4 regions of the Chryseobacterium sp. CP-77 genome follow, and region 4 is predicted to be linked to each of the others. Evidence: riboswitches for the same ligand, from Rfam matches in the RefSeq annotation. Region 4 holds a riboswitch; each other region holds the start of a gene.
The links. Region 4 has a riboswitch for cobalamin ahead of V0410_RS09965 (TonB-dependent receptor plug domain-containing protein). Riboswitches for the same ligand answer to the same signal wherever they lie in the genome.
Positions count from the first base shown of each region.

Region 1: it holds a riboswitch for cobalamin, as region 4 does, so the genes downstream of both, V0410_RS17500 (TonB-dependent receptor plug domain-containing protein) here and V0410_RS09965 (TonB-dependent receptor plug domain-containing protein) in region 4, are expected to answer to the same signal.
Region 2: it holds a riboswitch for cobalamin, as region 4 does, so the genes downstream of both, V0410_RS09245 (acyl-CoA thioesterase) here and V0410_RS09965 (TonB-dependent receptor plug domain-containing protein) in region 4, are expected to answer to the same signal.
Region 3: it holds a riboswitch for cobalamin, as region 4 does, so the genes downstream of both, metE (5-methyltetrahydropteroyltriglutamate--homocysteine S-methyltransferase) here and V0410_RS09965 (TonB-dependent receptor plug domain-containing protein) in region 4, are expected to answer to the same signal.

Region 1 is NZ_CP143637.1:3,932,806-3,937,024, forward strand. It holds gene V0410_RS17490 (cytochrome-c peroxidase) at 1-389, shown strand, start outside; gene V0410_RS17495 (transporter) at 402-1,349, shown strand; cobalamin riboswitch at 1,442-1,627, shown strand; gene V0410_RS17500 (TonB-dependent receptor plug domain-containing protein) at 1,737-3,770, shown strand; gene V0410_RS17505 (YncE family protein) at 3,767-4,219, shown strand, end outside.
Region 2 is NZ_CP143637.1:2,073,890-2,078,108, reverse strand. It holds gene V0410_RS09255 (XAC2610-related protein) at 274-972, shown strand; gene V0410_RS09250 (HD domain-containing protein) at 974-1,564, shown strand; gene V0410_RS09245 (acyl-CoA thioesterase) at 1,622-2,005, opposite strand; cobalamin riboswitch at 2,122-2,302, opposite strand; gene V0410_RS09240 (hypothetical protein) at 2,336-3,136, opposite strand; gene V0410_RS09235 (ATP-binding cassette domain-containing protein) at 3,167-3,829, opposite strand.
Region 3 is NZ_CP143637.1:479,453-483,671, reverse strand. It holds gene V0410_RS02070 (helix-turn-helix domain-containing protein) at 1-71, shown strand, start outside; gene metE (5-methyltetrahydropteroyltriglutamate--homocysteine S-methyltransferase) at 262-2,565, opposite strand; cobalamin riboswitch at 2,738-2,923, opposite strand; gene V0410_RS02060 (Lrp/AsnC family transcriptional regulator) at 3,119-3,580, shown strand; gene V0410_RS02055 (hypothetical protein) at 3,664-4,206, opposite strand.
Region 4 is NZ_CP143637.1:2,250,483-2,254,701, reverse strand. It holds gene V0410_RS09975 (helix-turn-helix domain-containing protein) at 1-542, opposite strand, end outside; gene V0410_RS09970 (T9SS type A sorting domain-containing protein) at 697-2,010, shown strand; cobalamin riboswitch at 2,148-2,325, shown strand; gene V0410_RS09965 (TonB-dependent receptor plug domain-containing protein) at 2,358-4,184, shown strand; gene V0410_RS09960 (YncE family protein) at 4,206-4,219, shown strand, end outside.

The sequences.
Region 1 (4,219 bases), 1.7 Mb from region 4:
GGCAGAAATGTGCTTCCTGTCATAGCGGAGAGCTGTTTACCGATGAGAGTTTCAGAAATACAGGACTCTATTACAATACGGAGTTCAAAGATGCCGGACGATACAGAGTTACTCTTAACCAGGTCGACTGGATGAAATTCCGTGTTCCCAGTTTAAGAAATGTGGAATATACCGCACCTTATATGCATGACGGAAGATTTTACACCTTAGAGGCGGTACTTAATTTCTATTCGGATCAGGTGGAAGATAATGCCAATCTTGATCCTCAGCTGAAACAGAACGGCCACATAGGAATTGCCATGAACAGCCAGGAAAAACAATACATCATTGCATTCCTGAAAACATTATCGGATAAAAGTTTCATATCCAATCCAAAATTTGCAGAATAATTTATAAAAAACATGAAGAAGATTATAGTGATAGTAAGTTTGATCCTGTTTAATCAGTATCAGGCGAAAACGATTAGAGACAGTGCGTATATTGCTCCCGAAACCTTTAGCAGATTCGATTTTGATGATGATTGTGATGCCTGTGGTTGTGCAGCAGGAAACGGATCTTCCGGTTTTGAATCTTTACTGAATCCGCAGTTTATCGGGATCAAATACTTTGCGCAGCATTATAAAGCGAAAGAGAACTTATTTGTAAAAGATCTTACCCAGGATCAGTATTTCAATACGCTGCAACTTTGGGGGAAAGTTCCACTGACTAAAAAACTGAGTGTTTATGCGAGCCTTCCATTCCATTTTCATGAAAAGAAAACCATGCAGGGAGATATCAGAATCAATGGAATAGGAGATTTAAACCTGATGGGAATTTACCAGCTGATGAGCTCTAAAGATAATTTCCATCATCTGAGCGGAGGTTTGGGTGTGAAAATTCCTCTCGGGAAGTTTGATGAAAAAGGGGCATCCGGTGTCAACCCAAGCTTTCAGCTGGGAACTGGCAGCTGGGATTATCAGGCGGCTTTGAATTATAAGTTTCAGAAAAATAAAGTAGCCGTACTGGTGAATACAGATTACACCATTAAAACAGAGAACAGGAAAAATTACCGTTTTGGAAACCAATGGAATTATGCAGCAACAGGTTTTTATCAGGTTGCAGGAAATGAAAAATCTATATTCTCTGTAAAAACTGGAGTTCAGGGAGAAGTTTATGCTCAGAATAAACAGTTTGATGAAGCATTGCCGAACACTGCAGGAAGTGCCTTGTATGGAAAATTAGGTTTTGAAGCCTCTTATAAAAAGCTGAGCCTGGGAAGTGAAGTCATGCTTCCCATGTACACGCGCCTGGCGGGAGGAGATATTGAAGCTCAATCAAGATTCAGTATTTTTCTGAATATTGGAATTTAAAAGGAAACCCTTGTTGAAATCATGTTAAAGCTCCTTCGGGAGCTTTAATTGTTTATAAATCATGATTTTAGTTGGGGATTAGGAATAATTATTTATCTTTGCCGGAATTTGGTGAGCCGTAAAAAGCTCTTAAAAGGGAATCCGGTGAAAATCCGGAACAGACCCGCTGCTGTAAGCTCCGCACCAAAGTTTTTGAAGAATATATCCACTGTTTTTTTAATGGGAAGGATTTCAAAAATGGAGTAAGTCAGAAGACCTGCCAGACAATAATCGTTTGACGCTTTCGTGGAATAAAGCTTAGGACATCAATGATTGTGTGCAGTGACAGCTGTGCTTTGTCGTTGTATTCTTATACCCATTAGCGTCTTCATTACCCTAAATGAGCTAATGGCGGCAAAACTAACTACTTCTGCAATTCAAAAAGCTGTTTTCACAATATTGGTGATCACATCTCAACTTTTGTTTTCCCAAACCAAGAAAAAAGATAGTCTTCAGGAAGAGACGATTAAAGGGATCAATCTTTACAAAAAGAATTTTAAAGAAATTATTCCTGCACAAATCCTGCAGGGTGAGCAGCTGGAGAGGCTTAACAGTCATTCTGTCGCAGATGCGTTGCGGTATTTTTCAGGAGTTCAGATTAAAGATTATGGAGGATTGGGTGGTTTGAAAACCATCAACATCCGAAGTATGGGAAGCCAGCATGTAGGTGTGTTTTATGATGGAATTCAATTAGGAAATGCCCAAAACGGGCTGGTGGATCTTGGACGATATTCTTTAGACGATCTGGAAGAAATATCATTGTACAACGGACAGAAAAGTGAGATTTTTCAACCTGCAAAAGACTTCGGTTCTTCAGGATCTATTTATTTACAGCCTAAAACACCCGTATTTAAAGGAAATAGAAAAACCAATTTGGTGATAAGGGCAAAAAGTGCATCTATTGATCTCTTTAATCCTTCATTCCGATTGGAACAGAAGATATCAGACAGAGTTTCTGCCAGCTTCAGCGGAGAATTTATGCAGAGTGACGGAATTTACAGGTTCCGGTACGCGAAGAAATATCCTGATGGGCAGCAGGCGTACGATACCATCGCTAAAAGACAGGACTCAGATATCAAAGCAAAACGGTTTGAAACTTCTCTCAACGGAACTTTAAATAACGGAAGCTGGAATATCAGAGGGTATGGTTATATTTCAGATCGTGGAATGCCGGCTCCCATTGTGAATGGCCGTTTTGGTGGAAGAGGAGCCAGACTTTCAGATGAAAATTATTTCGTACAGGCCAATCTGAGAAAAAAACTGTTCCCGAAATTTGAAACACAGCTGAAAGCAAAATTTGCCTACGATTATACCCATTTTATGGATACGGTTCGTTCGCAGTCTATTATTTATACTGATAATACTTATATCCAGCAGGAGCTTTATCTTTCCTCATCCAATATTTACTCAATCACTCCCAATTGGGATGTCAGTCTGAGTGGAGATTTTCAGTACAATAATCTGGATGCCAATCTGGATAATTTTTCTTATCCTACCCGTTACACTACCTTGGTAGCATTGGCAACGACCTATCAGTGGAACAGATTCAAAATTTTGGGAAGCCTTTTAGGAACTTTTACTTTTGAAGAAGTAAGAAAAAACAAAAGACCGGGAGATGCCAGAGAGTGGACGCCTGCTGTTTTTATGAGCTATCAGCCGGAAAAAATTCCAGAGCTTACTCTAAGGGCTTTCTATAAAAGAATTTTCAGACTTCCAACCTTTAATGATCTGTATTATACCAATATCGGAAATACTTACCTGAAACCTGAATTTACCCATCAGTATGATGTAGGATTTACCTATCAGAAGAATTATACCAACCGTCTCTTTAAGACCTTTTATGCTAAAGTAGATGGTTACTACAACAAAGTACAGGATAAAATTGTAGCGGCCCCTAACGGAAGCATGTTCCGCTGGCTGATGATGAACCTGGGAATGGTTGAAATCATTGGTGCAGATGTGAATGTGCAGACAGAACTTCAATTGGGAAAAGTTACTCTTAGACCGTTGCTGTCCTACACTTATCAAAGTGCAAGAGACATGAGTGATCCTGAAGATACTTTTTACCGCAATCAGATTCCTTATACACCATGGCACAGTGGATCTTTCAGTCTGATGGCGGATTATAAAGACTGGAGTTTCAATTACAGTGCGATGTATGTAGGAGAAAGATATGATGTGAATCAGGACAATATTCAATACAATTATGTACAGCCCTGGTATACTCACGATCTCTCTGTTCAGAAAAAATTCAACTGGGCGAATCATCAGTTTAAAGTAAGCCTTGAGATGAATAATATTTTCAATCAATACTATGATGTGGTCCTCAATTATCCGATGCCCGGAAGAAATTTTAAACTTATTCTAAACTTCACCCTATGAGAAAACTAAACTTTTATTTTTTATTTCTTGTCTTAGCTTTTCTTACGTCATGCCGTACGGATGATATTATTGTCCGTCAGGAAGTGGTGGAAGGACTTCCTTCAGAAAACACAGCAATAAAAGGCTTTTACATGCTGAATGAAGGAAACATGGGAAGTAATAAATGTACCCTTGATTTTTTTGATTACACCAAGGGAACCTATTACCGGAATATTTACGCAGAAATCAATCCCAATGTGGTAAAGGAGTTGGGAGATGTAGGAAATGATATCAAAGTGTACGGAAGCAAACTTTATATCGTAGTCAATGTTTCCAATAAAATTGAAGTTCTTGATGCCAAAACGGCCAAACGTATTACTTCTATTCCATTACAAAACTGCCGGTACCTTGCTTTCAAAAACGGAAAAGCTTATGCCAGCAGCTACGCCGGACCTGTTGCGATTAATCCG
Region 2 (4,219 bases), 180 kb from region 4:
TTTACATAGAATTTTGAAAATTGGAGAGAAAAAATGATCTTTTATCACTTATCACTCATGTTCTAGCCCCGATAGCAGCGGTTACCCCACAGCAGCCCCGGCTTTAGGCAGGCGCGAGGAGTATGAGCGGATAGCGGGAGAAAGCTTGTTATCTGTGAATACTGTTTTATAGGAGGGAAATTCTGACAGATAATGAGACATGGATTTTGAGATCGGTATTATGATTCGTATTTTTGTTAGAAATAAAAAAACATCCAAATCATTCCTATTACCATGACTATTTTAAATAAGTACAGGCACTTATCAGTATTTCTTTTGGGGCCGCTCTGTTTCGGGCAGTATCAGTTTGAAATTAAAAATGTATCAAAAAACTATGATGCAGTCATTCAGACAGAAAACTGTTACGATGACAGATGTGGAGGAAAAGGAACGGTGGAACTGTTTGACCATAAAAACAGCAAAGTACAGACTTTTGTTTCTGATGATCTTGTTGTATATGCGGAACAAGGCCAAAAACCGGTTCGCGGGAAATTGATTCCGCTTTCAAAGGATCAGCGTAGTGTAATTGTAGATGATTTTAATTTTGACGGTACCGAAGATGTAGCGATAAGAAACGGAAATATGGGAAATTACAGTTCGGCTTCTTATGATGTTTATGTATTCAATACTACAAAAATGGCATTTGTAAAAAGTGAAGAACTTACAGACCTTGGCTCAAACGGTTTTGATTTTTTTGAAACAGATGCTAAACGGAAGCGTCTTATTTCCTATGGTAAGTCCGGTTGTTGCAGGATTTTTACAACAGAATATGCCGTTATTCCGAACAAAGGACTGGATAGAGTACTGGAAAAAGAGGAAGATATGACCAATGAGGATCAGGTAAAGGTCATAACGAAAGAAAAGATCAATAATAAATGGATTACCAGAACAAAGGTATATCCGGCAGATCAATATAACAGAAATAAAAAGTAAGATGAAAATTCAGAAAGAGATAGATTTTATTCTGGCAGTAGATGCGCTTAAAAATGTACAACGAAGAAATTATAATGCAGACGATTCCCGGAGAGAGAATACGGCTGAACATTCCTGGCAGATCATTATTCTTGCCCAGATCCTTTATCCATATGCTAAAAACCGAGCTGATATTGATTTGTTAAGGGTGATAAGAATGCTTTCCATTCATGATCTTGTGGAAATAGAAGCCGGAGACACCTTTATTTTTGATGAAAAAGCTATGGTCGGAAAGTTTGAAAGAGAGAAAGCTTCAGCCCAAAAGATCTTTGGAATTCTGGATGAGCCTTTACGTACAGAATTTTTTAACCTGTGGCTGGAGTTTGAAGAAGAGAAAACTCCGGATGCTATTTTTGCCTGTGGAATCGATAGAATTATGCCGTTTATTTTAAATTCCCATACTACAGGAAAGAGCTGGACAGAAGCCGGAGTGACGGAAAGACAGATCCGGAATATGCTTGAAAATGCAATCAGCAGAGCATCAGACGAAATGGGAGAGGCTTTTGAGCTTTTACTGAACAGAAGTCTGGAAACAGAAAAGGTATTGAAATAATGTCAATGGAAATATTTAAAGCTTCGGGCGGCCTTTGGCCGCCCGAAACTTTATTATTTATAGTATCTGGATTGGTTTCTTGAATTCGTCGATGGCTACAAAAGTAAAATCACCTACAATAGCTTTTTCTCTTTCATAGGAGTACATCTGCTCAGTGTAAATCTCAACATTTACTTTCATACTGGTTTTTCCCACGTAGGAAACTTTCCCGATCAGTTCCACAATAGTTCCGGCAGGAATAGGTTTTTTGAAATCGATTTTATCACTGCTCACGGTTACCACTCTTTTTCTGGCAAAACGGGTTGCGGTGATAAAAGCTACTTCATCCATCAGCTGCATCGCAGTACCTCCAAAAAGGGTATCGTAATGATTGGTTGTGTTAGGGAAAACCGCTTTAAAGATTCTGGTTTCGGATGCTTCAATTCTTTCTTCTGTAGTCATATATCATTATTAATTAAAGCGAAATGAAAGGATACTAAAACAACAGAATAATGACAGGAACTTATAGAACTCCTGAAACAATCCATCAGATCAATACAACTTCAAATCGCGAAAGTTACATGTTTAAGAAAAAGGCAGGTCTCCTGACTTGTAACATCATTTATCTCCTTCCCATGCCTCGCACAGTGGATCTTTGATAAAGACTTCAGTTACTTTACAGTTGCGCGACAGTCCGTGATTTTCACACGGTTCCCTTTTAATCTGCAGTGATGCAGAACCAATTTCTGTGATGAATAAGCGTAAAACTTTTCGAATGCAAAAATAATGAATTTATTCCGGATTATGATAAATAATCTGGCTGATTACTCTTCCCTTCTTAATTGTCCAGAGTGTTGTATATCTGTTTTCTCCTGAACCATTGATCATATAAAGGAAAATATTATCATTGTCGAGAGAAGTTACCCCGATGTTCTCAAAATCCATGGTAGGCTGGAACATGTTTTTGATGGCTTCCCTTACAAAAACAGAGCCTCTTCCGGGCTGCTGCACTCTGATGGATTTGATTTCGGTCATTCCTTCAGGAAGATCATTTCCAATTCCCCATGGTTTTACTTTATCAATCGTAAGAATTTTTCCATCTGCATCTTTTTCCTTTTTACGGTATCCTGCATTAGACGGATAAATATCAATCACCACTTTGCTTCTTTGGGCAGTAGGAATCTTAGGATCAGAATTGTCTGTGAAAATCAGGGATCTTCCGTTTTTAGATCTGGATGGAGTATAGGCAGGAAGCTGGTCTACATAGGCAATACGCCCTTTATTCACCATTCCTTCTTTATCAAGAGTTTCATAACGCACAAAAGGTTTGTCGTCATCCTGTTTCTCAGGATATTTAATCCATATCCATTCCGTTTCTCCGGGAGCTGGCTTTACATAAACGAATACATCGCCTTTACGCATACGGATCTTGTCTACAATTTTTCGATAATCGTCTTTATGTACGCGTACGTTGGCATATCCTTCTTCAGCTTTTACCACTCCAAAAGGAACTTTAGTCTGCCCTTTTACAAAAGCAATAGATAAAATACTGAATGCGGATAAATAGAATGCTTTATTTATGAAAGTCATCATGAAAATTTTTTGATCCCTCAAATATATAAATTAAATGCTTTTCGGAAGATAATTATACCGTTGCAGTTCTTTTAAATCTTGTATTTGTTTCAGATAGCCTTCACGCAGAAGAAATATTTGGTGTGAAATATCAAGAACTTCCTGATAATTATGATCAGAAATAATGAATCCCTTATACGCAGACTGTTCAATGATTGCAGCTTTCAATGCTGCAGAAATTTTCGGAGAAAGACTATGGAAAGGTTCGTCCAGTAAAACAAAATCAGCTTCAGAATAAATGATCATTAAAGCTTCAATGACTCTCTGCTCACCTCTGGAAAGATTTTTAGGTTTTTCTGACAAAAAAGGACGGATCAGATCTGAAGTCAATAATAGATCTGTATTTTTCTTATTGCAAAAAAGAGGAATTAAGGTTTTAATGGTATTGTACTTCGGTAAGAAAATATCCTGTGGCAGGTAAGCAATTCTGTTTTTTCTGTCGGAAATACTTTTCAGAACTTTGTCATTGTATCTTATAAACTGGGTATCACTACTGACAGTCCCAAAAATAATTTTTAATAATGTTGATTTTCCAGCACCATTTCTGCCCAGAATTCCCATAATCTTTCCGGTTTCACATCCTAAATAAATATCCCGCAGGATATTATTATCTTTAAAAGACTTGGTTATGCTGTCAATATGAAGCTTACTCATAAAATTCCTGTTATTATTTTGACAATCACACAGACAGATACTGTGAATCCCCAAAGGAAACTTCTGGAAAACCCTGAATTGGCATAAAAGTAATATTCGTTTTTAAATCTGAGTTCATATATAAAATAATGAAGGACAGGAGATATTAAAAGAAAACTCAATCCAAAGTTCTCAATATTGAAAGAGGATAAACAAGAAGCTAATAAAGAAAATATCAAGGTGGGAATTATTATTTTTTTATAAAAAATCCAGAGAGTAGAAATACTTTTGAACATATATTAAAGCATAGAGTTTCTGTGTGTTTTACACTTTATTGTCAAAAATATTAAAAAATACAATGCTATATGGAGAAAGTATAAGCTATATTTGAAAAAATACCCTATTTTTCAA
Region 3 (4,219 bases), 1.8 Mb from region 4:
ATTTATCCCATTTCTCATTTGCCTTTAAAAAACAGTATGGCTATCCGCCAAGTGTATTACAGGCAAAATAATTTAGATTGTTGAACCATTAAGATCCTATGAAAGTGTTAAGGTTATGAAGACAAGTTTGCTTACACTTTAAATCAGGACGATTTTCAACTACTTTATTTTTCAAAAATTTAATAATTTAAAAATATCAGATCGTGCCATGAAAATCATAACACGATCTGAATTATTGAATCTAATTATTGTAAAAGTTTTCTAAAGTGCATATTCTACAGAAGCTTCTTTGGCAGCAGCCACCATTGCGATTAAAGCTTTTTCAGTTTCTTCCCAGTGTCTTGTCTTCAGTCCGCAATCCGGATTTACCCAGAGCTGATTGGCAGGAATTACATTCTGAGCCTTTCTCAGCAGCTCAGTCATTTCTTCTTTTGACGGAACTCTTGGTGAGTGAATATCGTATACTCCAGGACCAATTTCATTCGGATATTTGAAATCTGCAAAAGCATTCAGCAGTTCCATCTGAGAACGGGAACACTCTATCGTAATCACATCGGCATCCATATCCGCAATGTTTTCAATAATATCATTGAATTCTGAATAGCACATATGCGTATGGATTTGAGTGGCATCTTCTACTCCGCTTGCTGAAATTCTGAAAGCTTCTACGGCCCATTTCAAATAGTTCTGCCAGTCTGTTTTTCTTAATGGAAGACCTTCTCTTATGGCAGGCTCATCAATCTGAATAATTCTGATTCCTGCTTTTTCCAGATCCACCACTTCATCACGAATTGCCAAGGCAATCTGCTTACAAGTTTCTGAACGAGGCTGATCATCACGTACAAAAGACCACTGTAAAATGGTAACCGGGCCTGTTAACATTCCTTTTACCCATTTTTCAGTCTGAGATTGGGCATATTGAGACCAGTACACCGTCATCGGAGTTGGGCGGGAAACGTCACCGAAGATCACAGGTGGTTTTACACAACGGCTTCCGTAGCTTTGTACCCAACCGTTTTGGGTGAATACAAATCCTTCCAGCTGTTCTCCGAAGTATTCCACCATATCGTTACGCTCAAATTCTCCGTGAACCAATACATCAATTCCGATGTCTTCCTGCCAGCGGATTGTTCTCTGCGTTTCCTCTTTCAGTAAAATATCATATTGTTCTGCTGTCAGTTCTCCTTTTTTGAATTTGGCTCTCCAGCTTCTCACTTCTGCGGTTTGCGGGAATGATCCGATCGTAGTGGTGGGGAACAAAGGAAGCTGCAATACTTCCTGTTGCTCTTTTTTACGGATTTTGAAGGTGTTTGTTCTCTGAGCATCTTTTTCAGTAACAGCATCGGCTCTTTGTTTTACCTGATCATTATGGATAAGAGAAGAAGTTCTTCTACTCTCAATTGCTTTTTTATTTTCTTCAAATGCTTCAAAAATCTGTTCATTTTCCGTTCCGGAAGCCAGTTCTTTAAGAGTTACTACTTCTTTTACTTTTTGTTTAGCAAAAGCCAGCCAGTTCTTAATTTCCGGGTTAAGATTGGTTTCAAAATCCAGGTCACAAGGTGAATGAAGCAATGAGCATGATGGTGCAATGAAAATCCTTTCAGATCCTAATTTTTCAACCGCTTTACTGATAAAAGACAACGACTTTTCATAATCATTTTTCCAGATATTTCTACCGTCAACCAGTCCTAATGAAAGGTTTAAACTGTCCGGAATAACATTCAGAATATCATCCAGCTGCTCAGGATTTCTAACCAGATCAACATGCAATGTATTGACAGGAAGTGAAACGGCAAGTGAAGTATTGTCTTTTAATCCGTCAAAATAGGAAGCCACAATAAATTTCAGTTTCGGGAAACGTTTTCTGATTTCGGCATACACATAACGGTAAGTTTCTTTGGCTTTCTCTGTTAAATCCAATGCCAGGAAAGGTTCATCAAACTGAATCCATTCTGCACCCTGCTCCTGAAGTTTGGTTAAAATCTCTATATAAACAGGAAGAAGATTTCCGGCCAGATCCAGTTTATCAAACCCTTCTTCTTTTTCTTTTCCTAATAACAGATAAGAAACCAGCCCGATAATAACCGGTTTCGCATTGATTCCAGCTTGTTTTGCTCCTGCAAATTCATTGAAAATTTTATCTGAGCTCAGCTTAAACTGTTGATTTTTATAAAATTCCGGAACGATGTAATGATAGTTGGTATCGAACCATTTGGTCATTTCCATGGCCGTGATATCCAGGCCGTCCTTCTGATAGCCTCTTGCCATGGCAAAGTAAAGATCCAGCTCAGTATTGTTCTTTTTAAGCACCACTTCATGGTACCGTGTTGGAATGGCACCTACGACAAGACTCATATCCAATACCTGATCATAATATGAAAAATCATTACATGGGATAAGATCTATTCCTGCTTCTTTCTGGATATTCCAGTTTTGACTGCAGAGAGTTCTTCCGGTGTTCAGAAGTTCTTCCAAAAGGATTTTACCTGACCAGTACTGCTCGCAGGCTTTTTTGAGTTCTCTTTTGCTACCAATACGCGGATAGCCAAGAATGTGAGTTTGCATTTTTTAAACTTTTTAATTAAACTTATTGGGAAGTCCTTTACAATGCTTCGTTATGTTTTGCGGAAAAAGTTTCAGGAAAATAGTGACATAGCAGACAATGTATTTCCCTTCAGAAGAAAATACAAAATTTGATATACCATCTGTATGACCCAAAGCTTCAGCCCGCGAAAGCATTGTCAATTCAGTAAAGGCAGGTCTCCTGACTTGTAACAGTTTCCGTCATCCTTCCCGCTTTTGGCAGTGGATCTGCAAGGACAGAAACTTTTGGTGGGTTACTTACAGTTGCGCGACAGCTCGTGATTTGCACACGATTCCCTATTAATCTACCTTAAGTAAAACCTTTCCTGTTTGATGAAGTATCTGTAAAGAACTGTACTTTTACCTTTAACAAAGGTTATCAGTAAAAGTTTTTAATTTTGTGTAAAATTAGTAATACAGAATAAAACCACAACTGGAAACAAATAATTAAGCAAATTAAACTTCAGTAATTAAAAATAAAAGCATATAATTCTTTATATTTGACTGTTTTAATCATTTAAAAGAATAATATTCTGTGGAACAACTCGATGATAAGGATGTACAGCTGCTCAGGCTCCTCCAGAAAAACGCCAAACTTACCGTTAAAGAGCTCGCTAAAGAAGTGAACCTTTCTACTTCACCGGTTTTCGAAAGGGTAAAAAGGCTTGAACAGGAAGGTTTTGTTAAAAGATATGCGGCAGTTCTTGATGCTGAAAAACTGAACCGTGGATTTACGGTGTTCTGCCAGATCAAACTTAAAATTCACGACCGGTCTGTGGGGTATGATTTTGTAAAAGAAATTTTAGAAATTGAAGAAGTTGCGGAATGTTACAATATTTCCGGAGATTTTGATTTCCTTCTGAAAGTGCAGGTGCGGGATATGAAGCATTATCAGGATTTTGTATTTAACAAGCTGGGATCCGTAGATTCTATCGGCAGCACGCACAGTACTTTTGTGATGGCTGAGGTAAAAAACAACCATGGGCTGACGATATAGATTTATTTTAAAGTTAACGCCGTCTGAGGATAAAAAAATCCGTCAATAATGACGGATAGTATAATTATTTTGTTTTTTAGTACTTAATTGGCAGCCGGATCCGTAAGTTCTGTTGTTAAACCTATTGATTTTAACAGGTTCTTACTGTCGAAAAACAATGTTGCATAATGTTTTCCTTTTTTAAAAACAAGTTTTGATCCACCTGGAAATTCACTGTCAGCTCCTAATTTTTGCGTTTTAGCATTGTATTTAGTGAACCTGGTTTTACTATCCTGTAAGGTACTTTTATTCAGCACAAGACCAAAAGGAAGTCCTTCCACAATGACAGGTTTATTGTCTGAAGTCACAAAAAACATTTCATTGATAGTATTGTCTTTTCCCAGGCTGCAATAAAGCTCCAGTCCTGTTTTCATAGGCCATTTTGCGTATTTTTCTTCGTTGGCATCTTCATAAAAAACAGTTTTTACGTTCAATGCTTTTGAAATTTTATCCGGAGTCTGCGGGAATATAAATTCTGAGTTTTTGTCCAGTAAAGAACCCAACGCGGCTGTTTTCTGTGAAAATGCAGTTGCACTTAATACCAGAAAAAAGATGGTGACAATGAAATGGAATGGTCTCGTCTGCATAAAAATATTTTAA
Region 4 (4,219 bases):
TAGTTTCTGTTGATTCCTGAGTTTAATGCCTGAAGTTGATACAATTTTGCAGTGGTGATTCTTAAGGAACGATCATTACTTTTAGGAAGTTTCTGATCGGACAAAAGATTGGTAATAATTCTCTTTGACTGATTGTATAAACCCAGATTCTGATACTGATCGGCAAGATTATAACCACTGAAGACCTGCATACAATATGAAAGGTTATTTTTCTGATCAATATCTTCTTTTTGAGCAAAAATATTGACAGACTGTACATAGTCTCCCTTCAGGGCAAAAGCTTGTGAAATAATATTTTGAAGTACAATTTTGTGCTCTTTATTTTGATCACTCACAAGAATTCCCTGGGTATAACTGATGCATTCGTCGGGATTCTGATACAATTTCAGAAATGCTTTATCTGCTAGCATATTGAAGTCGGGGCCGGACTGTCCTTTGGTAATAAGGAAGCAGAAAGTGAAAATAAACAGTAAGATGTGAAATAATTTTTGTCCTGATAAATTGTTTTTTGTGTTTTTTTGAATAATTCCGGTAAAATCCATATTCAAAATATTGTTTTATATCTGTTTGGTTACTAGTATTTTAAAAATTAAACTCTTTTAAAATTCACGAATTATGAAAGTCAATTTCTTTTAATTGAGTGAATGTTGTATTAATATTGTTTTCACCAATTCGAAACGCTAAATATAATAAAATATGAAAAATTTTTACAGAATGTCAATGAAAATATTGATAGCTTGTCTTTTCCTGAAATTTGGTTTTGCAGAAGCACAGCTTACTGTAATAGGCCTGGGAAATTATAATGTAGGCGCAGTATCGGATAATGGAGTCGTAAGCTTGCACACCAGTGCAGGAAGTATATATAAATGGAATGCTGCAGGAGGACTTGTACAGATAGGTTCTATAACAAACGGGTATCCGGCTGCAGGCAGAACCATTGTTTCGAATGACGGGACCAAAATATCATCCTCCGTTACCAATGCCGCAACAGGATTTAATGAAATATCTACTTATGATGTTGCTACGGCCACATGGGTAAACAGAGGCGGGCTTGTACCTACAGGATGGGATGGCAGCGTAAGCTCTACCTGGGGAATGTCAACCGATGGAAATACTATTGTAGGGCTGGGATTCCTTACAGCTGCGAACGCACATGCTGTGAAATGGGACGAAGTAAACGGCGTGGTAGATCTGGGAAGTATAGTTCCTGGACGCAGCTCCAGAGCAAATGCAATCAATGCAGCAGGAACAGTGATTGTAGGTTGGCAGGATGAATCAACCGGAACGAGAAGCGGAGCAAAATGGCAGGATGGAGTGGAAAGTTTTATTACAGATAATAATGGGAATCATGTAGGAGAAGCAGGAGGAATTTCTGCAGACGGAAATACAATAATAGGTTCGGCAAATCCTAATCCTTATGTCTGGAATGCTGTGAGCGGACTTACTTATATAACGCATCCTAATGCTTCTTTCAGCTTCAAAGGAGGTGCCACCGGGATTTCTGCTGATGGGAAAAAAGTGATCGGGTATTACAGAGCATTTGGGGCTCCACCCATGTCAGGAGAAGGCTTTATCTGGACCTCTGCCGCCGGAAGGATAAACCTGAATGATTATGCGGCTTCTTTAGGAATTGCCACTAATGGAGTAACAATGGGACTTCCTCTTGCGATTTCACAGGACGGAAAGAAAATTGCCGGGTCAGGGACGAATGCTTCAGGGCAGATGATTGCTTTTTACCTCGATACTTCTGAATTTTTATCGGTGAGTGATGCTGTGAAAGAGAAAAACAATGCAGGTATCTATCCTAATCCAGTGGCTGACATCCTGTATTTTAAAGGGAAAGGAAAAATAGAGAAAGCAGAAATTTATAATATGGTTGGACAAAAGGTAAAATCATTGGATACTGTAGAAGGACAGATTGATGTTTCATCCCTGTCAAAAGGAGATTATATTTTACAATATTCAGTAAAAGGAGTACAACAGGAGCCTTATAAATTTATTAAAAAGTAACATATATAAATAGTAAAGTAGTGGGATGAATGGCTGTTTTCAGTATTGAAAGCGGCCGTTCTTTTTTGTGTATATAACAAAAGGATAGCATGTTTTGTATAGAAAAGTCTGATTTTTGGCGAATACATATAAAAAACTATCTTTGCAAAAATTTTGGTTTCCAGTATTTTGGAATGAAAAGGGAATCGGGTGTAACTCCCGGACTGTCCCCGCAACTGTAAATCGCAACACAAGTTTCTGCAAAACGCCACTGTGTAAAAACGGGAAGGAGCAGAATGCGAAAGTCAGGAGACCTGCCAGGATTATAATTAAAAAACATATTGCTTTCGGAGGAAAAGTAAAAAAGTATGGATATAAAAAGATCTTTAGTACTGCTTTTTTCATCTTATGGGTGTTTTCTTTTTGGACAAGAGAAAACGATTGACACTATTTATGTCTTCGACAACCAGATGAACAGGGTGAAACTTTTTCATCCCGTAAAAACAATTACAGCAGAAGATGCTGAAAAAAATTCCAGTAATCTTTCGGAGCTTCTGAGGTTTCAGTCGCAGGTTTTTATTAAAGAAAATGGCCGTGGAGCTGTGTCTTCACCTTCTTTCAGAGGAACTACCGCCCAGCAGACTGCATTCGTGTGGAACGGAATTAATATCAATTCTAATTTTTTAGGGCAGGGAGATATCAATAATATTGCTTTGTTCGGCTATGATCAGATCGGTATCAAAGCGGGTGGAGGAAGCGTGGTGTACGGAAGTGGTGCCATCGGGGGAAGTATTCACCTGAATAACACCCTTGATTTTAATAAAGGTTTCCATGGTTCTTTATTTTCTGAAGTGGCTTCCTTTAATACCTATAATAATTTTGTGAAAGGGTCTTACAGCAATGATAAGTTCAGTTTTAAAGCCTCCGGAAATTATTCCGTAAGTGAAAATGATTATAAGGTAAGCGATCTGAATTATATCAACAGAAACGGGAATTATTACAATACGACATTCAATGTAGGAGCATCCTATAAAATTACAAACGATCATAAGGTTTCGTGGCAAAGCCAGTTTTTTGATTCTTCACAGCATTATCCCGTGTATGAGGAAACGGGAACAAAAACAAAATATACAACTCAAAGTGTAAGAAGTCTTCTTTCTTGGGACTGGAACAAAGCGAAGTTCAGCAATTCCCTTAAAACAGCCTACACGGAAGAGAATTTTCAGTATTTCGGTTCGTTAAACCAGCCTAAATCCAGTGGAGGAACCGGGAAAAATTATATCTTTAAAAATGATTTTAATTATTTCCTGAACTCAAAATGGAATTTTAATATCATCGGAGAATTTCAGATTAATAAAGGAGAAGGGTACGAGAGCGGAATATCCAATGTCAGCAGGAATATAGGTTCTGTTTCGGGATTATTGCGGTATTTTGCAACAAAAGACCTGCGTTTTGAAGGAGGATTCAAAAAAGATTTTGTAGAAGATGTAAAGTCTCCCTTTATGTATTCATTCTCCGGAAAATGGAACGCCGCAAAATGGTATGATCTGAGTATTAACGTATCCAAAAACTTCAGATATCCTTCATTTAATGATATTTATTATGAACCGGGAGGAAATAAAGATCTGAGACCGGAAACCTCTACTCAGGTGGATATGACCAATGAGTTCAAAGCGGGAGATTTCAAACTTACTCTGTCTCCCTATTATATGAACATCACAGATCTTATTGTATGGCTTCCAACGGCTATGGGATACTGGCAGGCATACAATGTCAATAAATCCGAATCTTACGGGCTGGAATCTCAGTTGTCTTTCAGCAAGCAGTGGGGAAATCATAAATTCAGAGCCAATGCAGCATATTATTATGCAAAAGCTATCGATAAAGAAACGAAGATGCAGAGACCTTACGTTCCCATGCACAGGGGAAATGCCGGTATAGATTACGAATATGGTTTCTTCAGGTTGTATGCACAGGGACAGCTGAACGGTGTTACCTACACCACAAGTGATGAAAAGAGATCAGAAGCTATAGATCCTTATTTTCTTTTAAATATGGGAGTTTCTGCCACCTTAGCAAAAAAATATACCTTAGGGTTTAAAGTGAATAATCTAACCAATACCTACTATAAAACCGTTTCTTTCTATCCTTTACCGAAAAGAAACTATAGTGTGTATGCCGCAATAAATTTTTAATAAATTAAAATTGAATAAATTATGAAAATAACTAA